3 regions of the Pseudomonas sp. OTU750018 genome follow, and region 3 is predicted to be linked to each of the others. Evidence: predicted binding sites of a transcription regulator. Region 3 holds the regulator's gene; each other region holds the start of a gene.
What was found. Region 3 encodes sigma-54, which starts transcription at its own class of promoters, with help from an activator protein. Its sites were predicted from a motif close to ANTGGCATNNANNTTGCTNT; they were not measured.

Region 1 (4,781 bases), on a different contig from region 3:
TGCCCCTCACTCAGCAGATGGTGGGCGTGCAAACGACTCATCACACCTTTATCGCAATACAACAGGTACTGACGCGCCTCATCCAGCGCCTTGAACGAACTGTTCAGGGCGTAGAACGGCAGCGCCATGACCTCGACGCCAGGCAGGGCGAGTGGCTCGTCCTCGGCAGCATCGGGGTGACGAATATCAATGATCACGTGGTTGGCCAGCGCTTCGCTGACCTCCTCGATCTGCACGTCCTTGCCCAACTCGTCGATCACTTTGTCGATCGGCAGCAAGGTCGCGCGCTCCAGGGCGCGCTCGAGAATGGCCATGTCGAACTGGCTCTCTTCATGCTCGATGCGCAGTTTCTTTGCGCGGGTGGTCGGGTTGACCGAGATAACCCCGCAATATTCCGGCATGTGCTTGGCGAACTCAGCTGTGCCAATGCGCGTGGCGGTGTCGATGATGTCTTGCTTATGGCTGGCCAGCAGCGGGCGCAGCACCAGCATATCGGTGGCCGAATCGATCACCGCGAGGTTCGGCAGGGTCTGGCTCGACACCTGGGAAATCGCCTCGCCGGTGACCAGCGCATCAATCTGCAGGCGCTCGGCCATGCGCGTGGAGGCGCGCAGCATCATGCGCTTGAGGATGACCCCCATCTGGCTGTTGTCGACCTTACCGAGAATCTCGCCCAGCACTTCCTCAAACGGCACGCTGATAAACAGGACGCGCTGCGAGCTGCCGAATTTCTGCCACAGGTAATGCGCCACTTCCATCACGCCCAGCTCGTGGGCGCGGCCACCGAGATTAAAGAAGCAGAAGTGGGTGACCAGACCGCGGCGCATCATCTGGTAGGCGGCAACGGTGGAATCGAAGCCGCCGCTCATCAGCACCAGGGTCTGCTCCAGCGAGCCCAGCGGGTAACCGCCCAGACCTTCGTGCTGGTGATGAATAACGAAGAGCCGCTGATCGCGAATCTCCATGCGCACCACCACATCCGGATCTTTCAGCGAGATGCCGGCAGCGCCGCACTGTTGGCGCAACTGGCTGCCAACATAGCGCTCGACATCCATGGAGCTGAAACTGTGCTTACCCGCACGCTTGCAGCGCACGGAGAAGATTTTCCCTGGCAGCTGATCGGCGAAGTGCCGCTTGCATTTTTCCAGCACGTCATCGAAGTCACCCAGCGGGTATTCGTCGACCTGCAGAAAATGGGTGATGCCCGGCGTGCAGCTTAAACGCTCAATCATCGCCTGCAGGGTTTTCGGTTCACTGATCTGGGTTTCGACTTCCAGGTTGTCCCACACACCGCTGACCTGCAGCTGGGGATCGAACTCACGCAAAACCGAACGAATGTTCTTCGCCAGCTGCCGGATAAAGTGCTTACGCACCGGCCGGCTTTTGATGGTGATTTCTGGGAAGACTTTAACAATCAGTTTCATGAAAACAGGGGGTGCCGAGGCCGCGAAAAAACAGGGGCGCGGATTATAGCGGAAATTGCTCACGCTTTGATCAAAAATCCTCACTCGCGCAAAACACGCACCATTAATGTGCGCACAACAAATATAGCGACCCATAACGGTGCAAATATTTATCAGGCAGCGCCGCGCAACCCCCGCCAGCCCTGAGTTTCAGGGCTTACACCCATTCCTGTGCACTGGCATGCAATTTGCTCCCTTGTGAGGCAGGATGCCCTGGCGGAGTATGCCGCGGCCGTACCGTACTATTGAGGGCTCACGATTCGAGCCTTATCCACCTGGAGGACAGCATGTCGAAGTCGATTCAACTTATTAAAGAACACGACGTGAAGTGGGTTGACCTGCGCTTCACCGACACCAAGGGCAAACAGCACCACGTGACCATGCCGGCACGCGATGCGCTGGACGACGAATTCTTCGAAGTCGGCAAAATGTTCGACGGCTCCTCCATCCACGGCTGGAAAGGCATCGAAGCCTCCGACATGATCCTGCTGCCGGTTGACGAAACCGCCGTACTGGATCCGTTCACCGAAGAACCAACCCTGATCATCGTGTGCGACATCATCGAGCCAAGCACCATGCAGGGCTACGACCGTGACCCACGCTCGATCGCCAAGCGCGCTGAAGAGTTCCTGAAAACCACCGGCATCGGCGACACCGTATTCGTCGGCCCAGAGCCTGAGTTCTTCATCTTCGACGAAGTGAAGTTCAAGTCCGACATCTCCGGCTCCATGTTCAAGATCTACTCCGAACAAGGCTCCTGGAACACCGACGCTGACATCGAAGGCGGCAACAAGGGCCATCGCCCAGCCGTCAAAGGTGGCTACTTCCCAGTTCCGCCGTGCGACCACGACCACGAAATCCGTACTGCCATGTGTAATGCCATGGAAGAAATGGGCCTGGTCATCGAAGTTCACCACCACGAAGTGGCGACTGCCGGCCAGAACGAAATTGGTGTGAAGTTCAACACCTTGGTTGCCAAGGCTGACGAAGTTCAGACCCTGAAGTATTGCGTACACAACGTGGCCGATGCCTATGGCAAAACCGCGACCTTCATGCCGAAGCCACTGTACGGTGACAACGGTTCGGGTATGCACGTACACATGTCCATCTCCAAAGATGGTAAGAACACCTTCTCCGGCGAAGGCTATGCCGGCCTGTCCGATACCGCTCTGTACTTCATCGGCGGCATCATCAAGCACGGTAAGGCCCTGAACGGCTTCACCAACCCGTCGACCAACTCCTACAAGCGTCTGGTCCCAGGTTTCGAAGCTCCGGTAATGCTGGCTTACTCGGCGCGTAACCGTTCGGCTTCGATCCGTATTCCATACGTTTCCAGCCCGAAAGCTCGCCGTATCGAAGCACGCTTCCCGGATCCGGCTGCCAACCCATACCTGGCCTTCGCTGCACTGCTGATGGCCGGTATCGACGGTATCCAGAACAAGATCCACCCTGGCGATGCTGCCGACAAGAACCTGTACGACCTGCCACCAGAAGAAGGCAAGCTGATCCCACAAGTGTGCGGCAGCCTGAAAGAAGCCCTGGAAGAGCTGGACAAGGGCCGTGCGTTCCTGACCAAAGGCGGCGTGTTCTCCGACGACTTCATCGATGCCTACATCGAGCTGAAGTCCGAAGAAGAAATCAAAGTACGCACCTTCGTACACCCGCTGGAATACGACCTGTACTACAGCGTCTAAACCCGCACGCAATACAAAAGGCCACCTTCGGGTGGCCTTTTTGCGTTTGGCGCCTGGCACAAGCCACCTTTCAGCCCGTAGTTTTCTGCGCTGGTACACGCCCAGCCATCAACATGCTTGCCAGCACGCGCTACCAGTGCAAGGCTTAGGGCACCTTACTAGGGAGAGTCCGGTATGCGCCCTCTACTTATTTGCCTGCTACTGGGCCTGGCATTGCCGGCCAGTGCGCAGATCTACAAATACACCGATGCCAGTGGCAATACGGTATTCACCGACCAGCCGCCCGAAGGCCAGGCGACGCAGAATGTCGAGCTGCCGAAAACCAACAGCGTGTCGATGCCCGTCCCAAGCCAGCCCACTACAACTACCACAGACCCTGTCGACAAAGCCGCGCCTTACAGCACCCTGCAGCTGACCGGCATCCCGGATGACGAGGCCATGCGTGCGAACAATGGCACCTTCAGCGTGGGCGTAGACATCCAGCCACGCCTGGCCAGTAACCATCGCCTGCGCCTGCTGCTCGACGGCAAGCCACACGGTCAACCGAGTAACGTACCGCGCCTGCAAATCAGCAATGCCGACCGTGGCGAGCATAGCCTGGCTGTGGAAGTGCTCAGTGGCGAGCAATCGATCCAGCAGAGCGCAACCGCCACCTTTACCGTGCAGCGGGTCAACACCAGCAGCCCAGCGCTGCGTCCGCCGCCCCCCAAACCTACGCCCAAGCCCACACCCAAACCGGCCCCTTGATCCATGCGCAATCTGCTGTTTTGCAGCCTGATGCTGCTCGCATTGCCTGCCTTCGCGCAGGTCTACACCTATATAGATAGCGAAGGGAATCGCGTCTTCACCGACAAACCGCGGTCCGGCGATGCCGAGCGTGTCGAACTGGCGCCCAGCAACTCGATGCCGACCATCCAGACACAAACCGCGCCAGTTATTGAAGCGCCACCAGAACCCAGCCAGCGCTACAGCCTGCTGCGTATTCTGGTGCCGCAGCCTGACGCGACCATCCGCGACAGCGCCGGCAACCTGATAGTCAGCGTCAACAGCGAACCGAAACTCTTCCCGCAGCACAGCTATCGCCTGCTGCTGAATGGCACTCAGGTCGGCGAAGCAGGCAGCAGCCCGGTCTTCCCACTGGAGAATATCGACCGCGGCACGCACCAGTTGGCGGTGGAAATCATCGACCAGCAGGGTCGCATCATCGAACGCACCCCCACTCAGCCGTTCCACATGCTGCGCATCTCCCTGGCGCAGAAGCGCATGGTGACACCCTGCAAGAAAGCCGATTACGGCGTGCGCCCGGAGTGCCCTCTCAAGGACAAACCGCCGGAAAAGAAAGACATTCCCCTCGTCCCATTTATCTAATCTTGCGATACGCACCAAAGCAGTGCGCATATTGCCCAGCGTTTCTATACTCTCCCTGTTTTGGGTCGCCGCGCGCGACCCGGCTGCGCTGAAAAGCAGCTAATTCCCGGCATCCCACGGCCAAACACGCTTCTTTTCGGGGCTTTGGTTTGCTTCTTGCATTTTCCAGCTGCATTGCTGGAACCCAAGGGTCTGCTGACATCCCATATGATCATCAACGACGCACTGCACCGCCTGCTGCTGGACAACCTGACCA
Region 2 (4,781 bases), on a different contig from region 3:
CCCACCCGCTGCGCTTCCACGCAGGCGGCGCAGTCAACCAGCCGTACCTGTCCGACGGCATGTGGTTTATGACCCAGTTCCGCCGCTGGGGCCTGCTGCGTGACGACCCAGACTACCTGGCGATTGCTCGCCAGGTGCAGCAACTCGACCTTTACCGCCAGGCTGCCGAAGCGCTCGGCATCGACATACCAAGCGACATGCGCCGCAGCCAGTTGCTCGATGGCCAGGTCTGGGACGGCAGCGACCCGGCCGTTTACGCGCGCAGCTTTGCCCTACACGCCCTGGCCGATGCGCCCCTCAGTATTCAACAGGAGAGCCGCTAATATGCTGCGCATCCTGCTGATCAATGACACCGCAAAGAAGGTTGGCCGCCTGAAAAACGCCCTGACCGAAGCCGGTTTCGAGGTCATCGACGAATCCGGATTGACCATCGACCTGCCGGAACGGGTCGAGGCAGTTCGGCCTGACGTGATCCTGATCGACACCGAATCACCGAGCCGCGACGTGATGGAACAGGTGGTGCTGGTCAGCCGTGATCAACCGCGGCCGATTGTCATGTTCACCGACGAGCACGATCCCGGCGTGATGCGCCAGGCGATTCAGAGCGGCGTCAGCGCCTATATCGTCGAAGGCATCCACGCCCAGCGCCTGCAGCCGATTCTCGACGTGGCCATGGCCCGTTTCGAAAGCGACCAGGCGCTGCGCGCACAGCTGCAGGCTCGCGATGCCCAGCTGGCCGAACGTAAGCGCATCGAGCTGGCCAAGGGCCTACTTATGAAGATGAAAAGCTGTGACGAAGAACAGGCCTACACCCTGATGCGCCGGCAGGCCATGAGCCGCCAGCAGAAACTGGCGCAGGTGGCCGAACAGATCATCGCCATGCACGACATGCTCGGCAGCTAAGCCAATCGCACTGTTATGCCGCAGCGCCGTTTGACTGTGCTGGACAGCCGGGTGGCGCGGCGCTTATCTTCGCCGCCTGGCCAGCGCACTGGCCAACGTCGCTCGGACGGTTCCGGGCGCTTACGTATCCGAGGAAAGCATGGCTGACCAAGCTTCGCGCCGCTTTGCGCGCATTGATCGACTCCCCCCCTACGTTTTCAACATCACTGCCGAACTGAAGATGGCCGCGCGTCGCCGTGGCGAAGACATCATCGACTTCAGCATGGGCAACCCGGATGGCGCCACGCCGCCGCACATAGTCGAAAAGCTAGTGCAGGTCGCCCAGCGTGAAGACACCCACGGCTACTCCACCTCACGCGGCATTCCGCGCCTGCGTCGCGCCATTTCGCGCTGGTACAAGGACCGCTACGAGGTCGAGATCGACCCGGAAAGCGAAGCTATCGTCACCATCGGTTCCAAGGAAGGCCTGGCGCACCTGATGCTTGCCACCCTGGACCATGGCGACACCGTGCTGGTGCCCAACCCCAGCTACCCGATTCATATCTACGGCGCTGTCATCGCCGGCGCCCAGGTGCGTTCGGTGCCGCTGATTCCTGGGGTGGATTTCTTCGCCGAGCTGGAGCGGGCGATTCGTGAGTCGATCCCCAAGCCGAAGATGATGATCCTCGGCTTCCCCTCCAACCCCACCGCGCAGTGCGTGGAGCTGGACTTCTTCGAGCGTGTGGTGGCCCTAGCCAAGCAATATGACGTGCTGGTGATCCACGATCTGGCCTACGCCGATATCGTCTACGACGGCTGGAAAGCCCCGTCGATCATGCAGGTGCCGGGCGCCAAGGACATAGCCGTGGAGTTCTTCACCCTGTCGAAGAGCTACAACATGGCCGGCTGGCGCATCGGCTTTATGGTCGGCAACAAGGAGCTGGTCAGCGCCCTGGCGCGAATCAAGAGCTACCACGACTACGGCACCTTCACTCCGCTGCAGGTGGCGGCGATTGCTGCGCTGGAAGGTGATCAGCAATGCGTGCGCGATATCGCCGAGCAATACCGCCAGCGCCGCAACCTGCTGGTTAAAGGCTTGCACGAGCTGGGCTGGATGGTCGAAAACCCGAAAGCCTCGATGTATGTCTGGGCGAAGATTCCTGAGCAGTACGCCGCGCTCGGCTCGCTGGAGTTCGCCAAGAAGCTGCTGCTGGAGGCCAAGGTCTGCGTCTCCCCGGGTATCGGCTTCGGCGACTACGGCGATGACCATGTGCGCTTTGCCCTGATCGAAAACCAGGACCGCATTCGTCAGGCGATTCGCGGGATCAAAACGATGTTCCGCGCCGATGGCCTGCTACCCAGCAAGAAGGCCAAGGCCGACGAGTAAACAAACAGAGGGCACCTTAGGGTGCCCTCTTTCGTCTCAACCGGAGTAATCCAGTACCGTCCAAACCCGGGTAAGGCCATCGGTAATGACGCAGCCGCTCTGCCCGAGTTGATTGTTGCTGTGCAGCGACATCAGGTTGGTCATGCCATCCGCCGCATCCGAGCGTTCGCTCAGCCACTGCACACGGCCGCAATTGGCCGTTTCGATCACATAACTGGCAGCAACTGCAGAGCTCTCGCTCGGCAGCCTGATCACATCCACCACCGTACCTTGCTCTTCCACGCGTTTGCCGTCAGATACCAGCACCGCCCAGGCCTGCCCGTTCTCGATCACCAGGTAGGTGCCATTGGCCCTCGGTTGATCAAGCTGCGGTTGCGCACAACCGGCCAAAAGACCCAACAGCACAATTGTCATCAGCATCTGTTGCATTGTTAGTGACTCCTCTGCAGTGCCTGTGGCCATTGGCTTTGCGGGCAGATGGCGCGAGTGATCGAGTAGGTGCCGGTTAGGGCCTTGGGCTTACTATTATCGAATACTGTTTATTTGTACAGTATTTTTCGATTACCCTTGGTCATGCCATCCAGCCAACCATGTCGCCCGGCAGATCGGGCCCATACAAGGCGTTAACAGGAGTACCCAGATGCTCGACGTACTGCAGCTGAAACACAGCGTAAACCGCATGCCCCTGGAAAAAGTCCGGACCACCGTCAATGAATTGCAGCTTGAAGGCATCGTTACCGAGGGCAAGACACCGTTTTCCCGGGTGCACTTCAACACCTGTTTTGCCGAGATCGAAGCCTTGCTGCAGCGCGCCGGCTATCACCGCCAGCTGGATGTGGTCGGCTATCAGGGATTGGCCTATGCCATGTTCGACCCCTCGCGCTGGGAGGCGGTGGAGGTGCTGCGCTGGCTCAAGGAGTTTGTTGAGGAAGCTCAGGGCAAATCGCTGTCCCGCTAAGGCTATGACACGCGATCAACACCAGCGCGCGTCAAGCACCAAGGCGAAGCAAAAGCGCTTGGCAGCGGCTTGACCATGCACAGCATTGGCTCAATAAGCCGGCTGGCAGCGCTGCTGATCTGCGGCATGGCGCACTGCTACGGCAAGGAAACTCTGCTCTAGCCAACATTCAATACTGCGCTTAAGCCTATGATTTATAGCGTTTAAGCTTGCCAACCTAAGGCCCGCTCGAGCCATTCTCAGAGCACGCAGGCGGTTGTTCGCCGCCGTGCCCCAGTAAAACTGGCAAGCCCCTTGCAATTGTCCTCACAAGATTCCTGCGCAGCCCACCAACGGCGGTGAGCCGCGGATCACGGACAACGGCGTCCGTCAGGTCCCCTCCTTGAGGTGGCCTGGCGTACGCCGTTTTTTGTTTCAGCCGTTTTATCGGCCAGAAAGGACAGACCTATGACTGATCGTGATTCGAAGAACCCAAGCCTGCACAGCCGCCGTAATTTCCTGAAAACCTCGATTGCCGTCGCCGGCACCGTCGGCGGTGTCGCCGCCCTTGGTCTTAGCGCACCCGCCTCGCTGCGTAGCGTAGCTTGGGCCGCCGGTTCCGATGCGCCAGAAAAGGCTGCGCTGAAAGTCGGCTTTATCCCGTTGACCGACTGCGCTTCGGTAGTGGTTGCCGCTACCCAGGGCTTTGGCGAGAAATACGGCCTGACCATCACCCCGAGCAAGGAAGCCTCCTGGGCTGGAGTGCGTGACAAGCTGAATACTGGCGAACTGGATGCCGCCCACGTGCTGTACGGCATGATGTACGGCGCACAACTGGGTATCGCCGGGCCGCAGAAGGATATGGCCGTACTGATGGGTCTGAACCAGAACGGCCAGGCCATCACCCTCTCCAAGCAGCTCAAGGAAGCCGGCGTCACCAACGGTGCGCAACTGGCCGAGCATGTAAAAAAAGGCGGCAACCCGCTGACCTTCGCCCAGACCTTCCCCACCGGCACCCACGCCATGTGGCTGTATTACTGGCTGGCGAGCCTGGGCATCAACCCGATGAGCGATGTGAAAACCATCGTCGTGCCGCCACCACAGATGGTCGCCAATATGCGCGTCGGCAATATGGACGGCTTCTGCGTCGGCGAGCCCTGGGGCGCGCGGGCGATTGCCGACAAGATTGGCTTCACCGCCGTCACGACTCAGCAGATCTGGCCGGATCATCCGGAAAAAGTCCTCGGCACCACCCGCGCCTTTATCGAGCAATACCCCAACGCGGCCCGCGCACTGATCATGGCGGTGCTGGACGCCAGCCAGTTTATCGAGGCCAGCGAGGAAAACCGCAAGAGCACGGCCAAGCTGATTTCCGGCAAAGCCTACGTCAATGCGCCGGTCAAGGTGATCGAGCCGCGCTTCCTCAGCCACTACGAGGACGGCCTGGGCAACAGCTGGAAAGACGACCACGCCATGGCCTTCTGCAAAAACGGCACGGTGAACTTCCCGTACCACTCCGACGGTATGTGGTTTATGACCCAGTTCAAGCGCTGGGGCTTGATCAAGGAGGACCCG
Region 3 (4,781 bases):
GGACACGTTTTTTGCTGCCGCCCGGCACGTTCACTAAAGAACGGCCGGGGGTCAGGATAGTTTCAAGTCGGATCATAGGAGGTAGACGATGTCAGCGGGCCATAGCGCCCTGTTGACGTTCGAGCTGTTTTTCCTTGTGTTTGATGAGTTGTCGGTCGAGTTTATCAGTCAGTAGATCGATGGCTGCGTACATGTCTTCATGTTCGGCATTGGCGACGACTTCACCGCCAGCAATGTGCAGGGTCGCTTCGATTTTCTGTTTGAGTTTCTCGACCTCCATGGTGACTTGTACATTGGTGATCTTGTCGAAGTGGCGCTCCAATCGGCCGAGTTTTTCGGCGATGTAGTCGCGTAGGGCGTCGGTCACATCCAGCTGGTGTCCACTGATGTTGACTTGCATACCGCTTTCTCCTTGTTGCCGTGTGTAAGAGGCAGGCATGAGGCCTGCCGCCGGAACACTGTGGCGTGGAAGACTCGGGTAGAACGAGCCTGGCACGGTCGCTGATTGCATGTTGGCAGTATGGCTGCTTTTGCGAAAAGGCGAGGCCTGGGCATGTTCTGTCTGGGTTGATGTCTTCCTTCTTCGTGCCGCCTTAGATCAATCGTTTGCGCTCACTGGAAGGCGCTATTCCGAGGGACTCACGGTACTTGGCGACCGTGCGGCGAGCGACTTGAATGCCCTGTGCTTCCAGTAAACCAGCGATCTTGCTGTCACTCAACGGCTTTTTCGCATTTTCCGCGGCGACCAGTTTTTTGATGATGGCGCGGATTGCCGTGGACGAGCATTCGCCGCCTTCAGAGGTGCTGACGTGGCTGGAAAAGAAGTATTTCAGCTCGTAAATGCCACGCGGGGTGTGCATGAATTTCTGCGTGGTCACCCGCGAGATGGTCGACTCGTGCATGCCCACCGCTTCGGCAATATCGTGCAGCACCAGGGGTTTCATTGCCTCATCGCCGTAGTCGAGGAAGCCGCGCTGGTGTTCAACGATCTGCGTGGCCACTTTCATCAAAGTTTCGTTGCGGCTTTGCAGGCTTTTGATAAACCAGCGCGCTTCCTGCAGCTGGTTACGCATAAAGGTGTTGTCGGCGCTGGAATCGGCGCGTTTCACAAAGCCGGCGTATTGCGCGTTGACCCGCAGGCGCGGCATGGCTTCCTGGTTGAGTTCAACCAGCCAGCGCTCGTTGTGTTTGCGCACGATTACATCGGGTACCACGTATTCCGGCTCGCTGGATTCGATCTGCGAGCCAGGGCGCGGGTTGAGGCTTTGAATTAGGTCGATAACCTGGCGCAGCTCGTCTTCTTTGAGCTTCATGCGGCGCATCAACTGGCTGTAGTCGCGGCTGCCGAGCAGGTCGAGGTAGTCGCTGGCCAGGCGCTGAGCTTCGCTTAGCCAAGGGGTTTTCGCCGGCAGCTGACGCAGTTGCAGAAGCAGGCACTCGCCCAGGTTGCGCGCGGCGATACCGGTGGGCTCGAATTGCTGGATGCGGTGCAACACGGCTTCGACTTCGTCGAGCTCGATGTCCAGTTCCGGGTCGAAGGCCTCGACCACTTCTTCCAGGGTTTCTTCCAGGTAGCCCTGTTCGTTGATGCAGTCGATCAGGGTGACGCCGATCAGTCGATCCTTATCGGACATCGGGGCCAGGTTGAGCTGCCAGAGCAGGTGGCTTTGCAGGCTCTCACCGCTGGAGGTGCGGGTAGTGAAATCCCACTCGTCATCATCGTTGGTGCTGCTGGGCAGGCTGCTGGCGCTGGTCTGGTAGATATCTTCCCAGGCGGTATCGACGGGCAGCTCATTGGGAATGCGTTCGCCCCAATCGCCTTCTTCCAGGTTGTCCACGGTCTGCGTGGCTTCCTGGTAGTTGGTTTCCTGATAGGGCGCTTCGGGCTGTTCGCTGGGGCTGGCGCTTTCTGCGCCATCAGCCATAGGGTCCGAATTGTCGAAATCATCGCCATCTTCCTGGCGTTCGAGCATCGGGTTGGACTCCAAAGCCTCCTGGATCTCTTGCTGAAGATCCAGGGTAGACAGTTGGAGCAGGCGGATGGCCTGTTGCAGCTGCGGTGTCATCGTCAGCTGCTGGCCCATTCTCAGGACTAGCGATGGTTTCATTGCAGACCTTATTTACCGGCGTCTGTGCGCAATCCACAACAGGGCGTTTTCAAAAAGCGCCACTAGGAAGCAAATTATATGCCTGACTTTAAGGGTTTTGCCTAGCCTTGGCTGCAGTCGGCTTGAGAAAAGCGGTGGTTACAGCCGGAACTCATGCCCCAGATACACTTCTTTGACTGTCTGGTTGGCCAGAATGGCCTCGGCATCACCCTCTGCGATCAGCTGGCCATCGCTGACGATATAAGCGGTTTCGCAGATATCCAGGGTCTCGCGCACGTTGTGGTCGGTGATCAATACACCGATACCCTTGGCCTTGAGGTGGTGGATGATCTGCTTGATATCGCCGACGGAAATCGGATCGACACCGGCGAAGGGTTCGTCGAGCAGGATGAACTTGGGGTTAGTCGCCAGGGCGCGGGCAATTTCCACGCGGCGGCGCTCACCACCAGACAGGCTCATGCCGAGGTTGTCGCGGATATGGCTGATATGGAATTCCTGCAGCAGGCCTTCAAGTTCCTTGCGACGAGCGGCACCGTCCAGGTCCTTGCGGGTTTCCAGGATGGCCATGATGTTGTCGGCGACGCTGAGCTTGCGGAAAATCGAGGCTTCCTGCGGCAGGTAGCCAATGCCGGCGCGAGCGCGGCCATGCATGGGCTGATGACTGACGTCGAGATCATCGATCATCACGCGACCCTGATCGGCCTGTACGAGGCCGACGATCATGTAGAAACAGGTGGTCTTGCCGGCGCCGTTGGGGCCAAGCAAGCCGACAATCTGCCCGCTGTCGATACTCAGGCTGACGTCGCGCACAACCTGGCGGCCTTTGTAGCTCTTTGCCAGGTGTTGGGCTTTCAATGTGGCCATTATTACTGCGCCTGCTGGTCGGCTGGTTTGTTCTTCGGCTGGATCACCATGTCGATGCGCGGACGTGGCGCGGTGACGTTGGTGCCTGTGGCGCGGCCGGCGTTGACGATCTGGCGCTGGGTGTCATAGACGATTTTTTCGCCTTCGAAGGTGTTGCCTTCCTGAATCACCTTGGCCTGATCGATCAGGACGACGCGTTCGTTGGCCATGAAGTACTGAATGGTCAGGCCGTAAGCCTTGACGATCTGCTTGTCGGCTGACGGTAGTTGCTCGTAATAGGCCGGCTTGCCGACGGAGGTAAATACCTCGACATCGCCTTGGGCATTCTGGGTGATGGTCACGGTGTCGCCAGTGACCTTCATGGTGCCCTGGGTGATGACGACATCACCGCGGTAGACCGCTACGCCTTGCTTGTCATCAAGTTCCGCGCTGTCAGCCTGGATGCGGATAGGCTGTTCGCGATCGGAGGGTAGGGCCCAGGCGCTGACACTTCCGACTGCGGCGCTGAGGCTGAGTAGTAGGGGGAGGGTGTTAACGAGCCTCATGCTGACCTCTTACGTTGGACAGCAGGAGCATCCTGCCGTCATTCATGTACGCTTTCATTCCTTTTGCCGTGGTCACCCCATTGGCCGCGTCGATTCTAACGGCTTGCTGGGTCTGCGCATATTCCTTCTCGGGGAATACGGTCAGGCGGCTGGTGGTAAGAATAGTCGGACGGCCTTTGGCGTCGGTACGCTCAACGCGCACCTTGTCGATCAGCTCGACCTCAACCCCGCCTGGCGATACTTCACCGCGCTCGCTGCGGATTTTCCAGGGCAGCTCGGTACCGCGGAACAGGTTCATATTCGGGCTGGTCATCAGGGTGATGTCGTTGGCCTTGACGTGCTCGACCTTGTCGGCCTTCAACTCATAGTGCAGTTTGCCATCGGCCTGGTATTGAACGGTGTAGGTGTTGGTGGCGTAAAAGTCGATGGTGGTGTCGGTCTCAGCTGACTGAGGCTGTTCGTTGAAACTGTCAGGGCTGAGGTTCCAATAGCCGAGCGCCGCTACCACTAGTGCGACAAAGGCAAACAGGACAATGTTGAATAATTTGCGGGGCATGTTTGGCCTATAGGTAAGCAGCTTGGGCGGCTTCGAGGGTGCCTTGGGCGTGCATGATCAGTTCGCAGAACTCGCGGGCGGCGCCTTCGCCTCCGCGGGCGCGGGTAACCCCATGGGCGTGCTGGCGGACAAAGTTGTCGGCGCTGGCAACAGCCATGCCCAGGCCGACGCGGCGAATCACCGGCAGGTCGGGCAAGTCGTCACCGAGGTATGCAACCTCTGCATAGTTTAGGCCCAGTTCACCAAGCAGTTCATCAAGAACTACCAGCTTGTCTTCGCGGCCTTGATAGAGGTGCTGAATCCCCAGATTTTGCGCGCGGCGTTCAACCACGGGTGTTTTGCGGCCGCTGATAATCGCGGTGCGCACGCCGGAGTTGATCAGCATCTTGATGCCATGACCGTCGAGGGTGTTGAACGTCTTGAATTCGCTGCCGTCGACCAGAAAATAAAGCTTGCCGTCTGTGAGGACGCCGTCGACATCGAAAATGGCCAGTTTTATGGCTTGAGCGCGTTGCAGCAGGTCGGCATCGATCATCACATCACTCCGGCACGGAGCAGATCGTGCATGTTCAGTGCGCCGATGGGCAGATCGTTTTCGTCGACAACGACCAGTGAGCTGATCTTGTGGTCTTCCATGATTTTCAAGGCCTCTGCCGCCAGCATGTCTGCACGGGCAGTCTTGCCGTGGACGGTCATTACGTCATCGAT

Region 1: glnA (glutamate--ammonia ligase) is a predicted target of sigma-54. The motif match lies at 1,639-1,658, and genes of this name have one in related genera.
Region 2: HCI85_RS09435 (CmpA/NrtA family ABC transporter substrate-binding protein) is a predicted target of sigma-54. The motif match lies at 3,509-3,528, and genes of this name have one in related genera.

What each region holds. Positions count from the first base shown of each region.
Region 1 is NZ_JAAPAU010000003.1:433,617-438,397, reverse strand. It holds gene thiI (tRNA uracil 4-sulfurtransferase ThiI) at 1-1,424, opposite strand, end outside; gene glnA (glutamate--ammonia ligase) at 1,751-3,157, shown strand; gene HCI85_RS17575 (DUF4124 domain-containing protein) at 3,332-3,904, shown strand; gene HCI85_RS17570 (DUF4124 domain-containing protein) at 3,908-4,525, shown strand; gene glnL (nitrogen regulation protein NR(II)) at 4,736-4,781, shown strand, end outside.
Region 2 is NZ_JAAPAU010000002.1:121,332-126,112, reverse strand. It holds gene HCI85_RS09460 (CmpA/NrtA family ABC transporter substrate-binding protein) at 1-323, shown strand, start outside; gene HCI85_RS09455 (ANTAR domain-containing response regulator) at 325-903, shown strand; gene alaC (alanine transaminase) at 1,043-2,269, shown strand; gene HCI85_RS09445 (hypothetical protein) at 2,306-2,698, opposite strand; gene HCI85_RS09440 (transcriptional regulator) at 2,910-3,227, shown strand; gene HCI85_RS09435 (CmpA/NrtA family ABC transporter substrate-binding protein) at 3,675-4,781, shown strand, end outside.
Region 3 is NZ_JAAPAU010000004.1:217,053-221,833, forward strand. It holds gene ptsN (PTS IIA-like nitrogen regulatory protein PtsN) at 1-76, opposite strand, end outside; gene hpf (ribosome hibernation-promoting factor, HPF/YfiA family) at 92-400, opposite strand; gene HCI85_RS19705 (RNA polymerase factor sigma-54) at 594-2,108, opposite strand; gene lptB (LPS export ABC transporter ATP-binding protein) at 2,247-2,972, opposite strand; gene lptA (lipopolysaccharide transport periplasmic protein LptA) at 2,975-3,517, opposite strand; gene lptC (LPS export ABC transporter periplasmic protein LptC) at 3,504-4,073, opposite strand; gene HCI85_RS19725 (KdsC family phosphatase) at 4,081-4,608, opposite strand; gene HCI85_RS19730 (KpsF/GutQ family sugar-phosphate isomerase) at 4,608-4,781, opposite strand, start outside.